One region of the Arthrobacter pasteuri genome, then DNA from elsewhere that is predicted to be linked to it. Evidence: predicted binding sites of a transcription regulator. Region 1 holds the regulator's gene; the other holds the start of a gene.
The links. Region 1 encodes LexA, which represses DNA repair genes until DNA is damaged. Its sites were predicted from a motif close to TCGAACANNTGTTCGA; they were not measured.
Positions count from the first base shown of each region.

Region 2: ACX80H_RS05455 (DUF222 domain-containing protein) is a predicted target of LexA. The motif match lies at 1,106-1,121, and genes of this name have one in related genera.

Region 1 is NZ_JBTNDO010000006.1:37,764-40,154, reverse strand. Features, by position in the region: gene ACX80H_RS16290 (ATP-dependent DNA helicase) at 1-504, shown strand, start outside; gene lexA (transcriptional repressor LexA) at 569-1,276, opposite strand; gene ACX80H_RS16280 (LysM peptidoglycan-binding domain-containing protein) at 1,659-2,156, shown strand; gene ACX80H_RS16275 (histidinol-phosphate transaminase) at 2,254-2,391, shown strand, end outside.
Region 2 is NZ_JBTNDO010000001.1:1,180,008-1,182,398, reverse strand. Features, by position in the region: gene ACX80H_RS05455 (DUF222 domain-containing protein) at 1-1,094, opposite strand, end outside; gene ACX80H_RS05450 (prepilin peptidase) at 1,345-1,977, opposite strand; gene ACX80H_RS05445 (sensor histidine kinase) at 1,978-2,391, opposite strand, start outside.

The sequences.
Region 1 (2,391 bases):
CTCTTCTCCTCCAAACGGGCTGCCGAGGAAGCGGCGGAGGCCCTGCGGCCCAAGGTCGACTTCGAGATCCTGTGCCAGGGCGAGTCCTCGCTCAACGCCCTCGTGACGCAGTTCGCCGACGAACCGGACACCTGCCTGTTCGGGACGATGTCCCTGTGGCAGGGCGTCGACGTGCCGGGCTCGTCGTGCCGTCTGGTCGTCATCGACCGCATCCCGTTCCCGCGCCCGGACGATCCGCTCATGACGGCCCGGACGAGGGCCGTGGCGCGCAGTGGAGGCAACGGCTTCATGAGCGTGTCCGCCACGCATGCGGCGGTACGGCTGGCACAGGGCGCAGGACGCCTGATCCGCGCGACGGGCGACCGCGGCGTCGTCGCCGTCCTCGACAGTCGCCTCGCCACCGCCCGCTACGGCGGCTTCCTCAGGGCGGCACTGCCGCCCTTCTGGGCTACGACGGACCGGACGACGGTCACGGGCATCCTCGAGCGGCTCTCGGCCCGCTGAGAGCCGGCAGGGCCCGCACGCGTATGCCCGTCAGGGGTACGCAGGCAGGCCCTGCCGGGGGGCGCTAGAGTGCGCGCATCACCGAGACGACCTTGCCCATGATGCTGGCGTGGTCGCCGAGGATCGGCTCGTAGCGGGTGTTCTGCGGCAGGAGCCAGGTGTGCCCGTCGCGCTGGCGGAAGGTCTTCACGGTCGCCTCGTCGTCGAGCAGTGCCGCGACGATGTCACCGTTCTGGGCGCTCTGCTGGCGCCGTACGACCACCCAGTCGCCGTCGCAGATGGCGGCATCCACCATGGAGTCCCCGGAGACCCTGAGCATGAAGAGGTCGCCGTGCCCGACGAGCTGTCGCGGCAGGGGCATGACGTCCTCGACGACCTGGTCTGCAAGGATCGGCCCGCCTGCGGCGATGCGCCCGACCAGCGGCACGAGGGCGGTGTCCACGGCGATCTGGTGTCCGGCCTTACGGTCGGCGGAGGAGCCGTCCTCGCTCGCCGCTTCGGAGGCGAGCGTCAGCGGCAGCAGTACTTCCATGGCTCGCGGGCGCTTCGGGTCGCGCCGCAGGTACCCGAGGCGCTCGAGCTGCGACAGCTGATGGGTCACGCTCGAGAGGCTCGCCAGGCCGACCGTGTCGCCGATCTCCCGCATCGACGGCGGGTAGCCCTTGTCGGCGATCGACCGCTGGATGGTTTCGAGGATCGTCAGCTGGCGCGCGGTGAGTCCCTTGGACGCCGAGCGGCCACGCGGGCGTCCACGGCCCGCCGAGATCGGCACGGCGTCGGCCGGAACGTCGGCGGTGTTCGATTCCTGCCGGGCTGCCGGTGTTGATTCCGCCACTGTTGCGCCTTTCGCCTGGGACTGCAGATCCCATGTTGTCCGCCTCCCGGCTTCGCCGGTCACCCGGAGGCTTTTTGTCAGAGGCGGGTGGTTGTCTGAGATACATCACCGGCTCGCCTGCCTGGAGCGGCAGCTTCCGCCGGTGATGTCCTGTCCTGTTCACGCTAGGACAGACGGGCGCAGTTATCAAACATATGTTCGAGCGAGTCTCGACAACGGTCGTCGGTCAGTGCTAGAAATAGGCATCGTGGAAATAGAACGCGTGTTCGAATCGAACGGGTCGTCCGAGGAGAACATTCGAAGGGAAAGAGGTAAGGCAATGGCTGAAGCACCGGCACTGCACGGCAGCACCGCGCTGTGGGCACTGGCGCCCGTTCGTTCCGAGGCCCGTCTCCGGCTCGTCCCTCGCTCCACCTCCGTGACGTCCCTCCGATCGGCGTCCGGTTTGATGCAGTCGGCACCCGTTCAGCCGGATGCGTCCCGCACCTCCACGCAGCGGAGTGCGGGGCACGCCCTGACCCTGACGCGACGCGGACGTCTGCTGCTGGTCGGCCTGCCGATCGCGCTGGGCGTCGCTGCCCTGATCCTCCTGGGCGCCTTCCTGACGTCGCAGGCCAGAGCCGGGGAGTCGGCTCCCGCATCCTCGTCGACGGTCGAGGTGAGTGTCGCCGCGGGGGAGACGCTGTGGGACCTCGCCGTCCAGTACGCCCCGGAGCGCGACCCGCGGGACGTCGTGGCGGAGATGGTGGAACTCAACGACCTGCACACCTCCCTCGTCCGGGCAGGGCAGAGTATCGCGGTCCCCGCCGGGGGATAGTCGGGGGGGGCAGGCAGCCGAGGGACAGCCGAGTGGTGGACATGGCGCCCGCGACGCGTCGTTAGCTGAGACAGTCGGCATCCCTTAAACTCGAAGGGTGCCATCCTCCGTCGACGCCCTAGCGAACCTTCCCCTGCGTGATGACCTCGTCGGGTTGCACCCGTACGGCGCCCCGCAGCTGGACGTACCCATCCTGCTGAACGTCAACGAGAACACCCACGGCGTCCCCGCCGAT
Region 2 (2,391 bases), on a different contig from region 1:
CTCGTCGCACCCTCCGGATCACCGAACACACCCGTACCCGAACCCCCGCCGAAGTCGTTGCCCAAGTCTGGGCCTGAGCCTGGCCCGGTGTCGTTCCCTGCAGTACCAGCATCGGCACCGATGACGTGACCGTTGAGTGCTCTGGGGTTGGTGGCGGTGTTCATGACGGTGGCGAGGTGTTCGAACTGCTCGTCGGTGGCGCCGATTTCCAGGACGTGCAGGCCGTGGCGGCGGCCCTTGAGGAACACGCCCTGGCGTGCCCGGAGGACTCTGTCGGTGGGTTCCTGCCCGTCCTGGTCGAGGACGCCCTCCCAGCGGCTGGCCAGGACCCGGAGAATGTCCTCGTCGGACTCCACCGCCTGCCGGGTGAGGTTCTCCTCCATGGAGCCGAGCTGCTCCGGGGTCGCGAAGGACTGGACCCGCTGCAGGGCCTGGGACACGATCGTCGCGGCCCGACCGCTCACCAGGGCAGCTCTCGTCACCGCGCCCAGGGTTTCCAGCCGGGCCGGCAGTGCCGCGCCCATGGGGGAGGTGCGGGGTAGCACCAGTTCGGCTAGGGCAAGCCGGCGTCGGGCCTCGGCACGGCTGATCCCGAGGGTCCCGCGCAGGAAGTCCGCACAATCCCTGAACCCGTCCGCTGCTGCTCCCGTCCCCGTACCCCATGCGGACGACAGGGCGCCGTGACGGACGGACAATTCGGGGTCCGAGGAAGCGGCGCCCGAGGTCCCCGAGGTGCCGGACGCCGCGTCGAAGGAGGCGGTACCTGAGGAAGCGGTGTTGGAACCGGCTGGAGGCGGGGCATCAGCGCAGATGGCTTGTTCCGCCCGAACCAGGAGCGACGCAGCCCCGGACGTACTGCCAAGATCAGGTTCATCGACCCGGTAGTGCTCTTCGGCCAAGCGTGCGGCGAGGATCTGCAGATGGTCCACGATCCTCGAGGCCTGTTCGATGTCGATGATGAGCTGCAGCGCTTCCGGCCGGGACATGACCCGGCTCTGCCGGCTCACCTCCCGGGCGCACTCCGTGAGAACCGCACACGCCGACTCGAGTGAGGTCGGAGTATGCGCGAAGCGCTCGATCGGGGCGATGGCCATGCCCCAATTTATCGAACACACGTACTATTACCTGCGCTCTGAGGCCTATGTGGACAACTTGAGCGCGGTCTTCGCACGAGCAGGGAAGGGGCGGTGCGCTGTGTGATCCGAAACGTTACGGCCGTCAGGCTCCGGACACAATCTTCCTCAAGCAATCAGACCGGGCCCTACAGCCAGTAAGCACGCGCTGGCCCTCAGCGCGTTCAGTAAGCAGAACCCCCGAAGCGGGCTCCACCACCAACACCCTGTCTTAGGATGACTGGCCGAGCAGGACGAAGCTCGCCAGGGCGGCGAGCAGCATGCCGGGGCCGAACGGGAAGGTCGAGTTGCGCGATCCGCGACGTAGCAGGAGCACTCCGATTCCGGCGAGCCCACCGAGGAGGAACCCACCGAGGAGTGTCCCCATCCAGGCCCCGGCACCCGCCCACCCGCCGAACAGTCCGAGGACGGCTGCGAGCTTCACATCGCCCATCCCCATGCCTGCCGGTGAGATCAGGGCGAGCAGGAGATAGACGACGAAGAGGCACGCACCTCCTGCTGCGGCCCCCAACAGGCTGCGCCAGTCGCCCGTTGCTACTCCCGCCAGGAGCAGCAGGGGCACCGTGATCGCCAGGAACCGCAGGAGGACTGCGTTCGGCAACAGCTTGGAACGCGCGTCGATCGCTCCTAGTACGACGCCGAAGGCCGCGAGGGCGACGACGAGTGGCAGGTTCCACGATGCCCCTGTGACAGCACTGCCGGCCCCCGCGAGGATTCCTGCCAGCAGCGCCATGGGAACCCGCCAGGTCGTGGGGAGGACCGTGCGCGGATCCCTGCCGGCGAGGGCGAACAGCGCATAGCAGAGGGAGGCGGAGAGGACGGCTATGGAAAGGGCGAGGACCACCTAGACGGACTCCTCCATAGAATCCCGGGGTACCCGACTGACATCGCCGTCGACCGGCAGCGTGACGGTGAAACGGCTTCCCTTGCCCGGCGAGCTGACGCAGGAGATGGCCCCGCCGTGGCTCTCCACGATGGACTTGGTGATAGCGAGTCCGAGGCCCGCCCCTTCGATGTCGGCACGCCGTGCCGCCGGGGTCCGGTAGAAGCGCGAGAACACCTGCCGAACCTCCTGCTCCGTCATGCCCATGCCACTGTCCTCGACGTGCAGGTTGATGCACGTCTCCGTTTCCTCCGCATGGATGCTCACCACACCGCCGCCGGGGGAGTACTTGATCGCATTGGACACGAGATTGTCGAGTACCTGGGAGATCCGCAGTGGATCGATCAGCGTCCAGAGCGGGTTCTGGGCATCGCT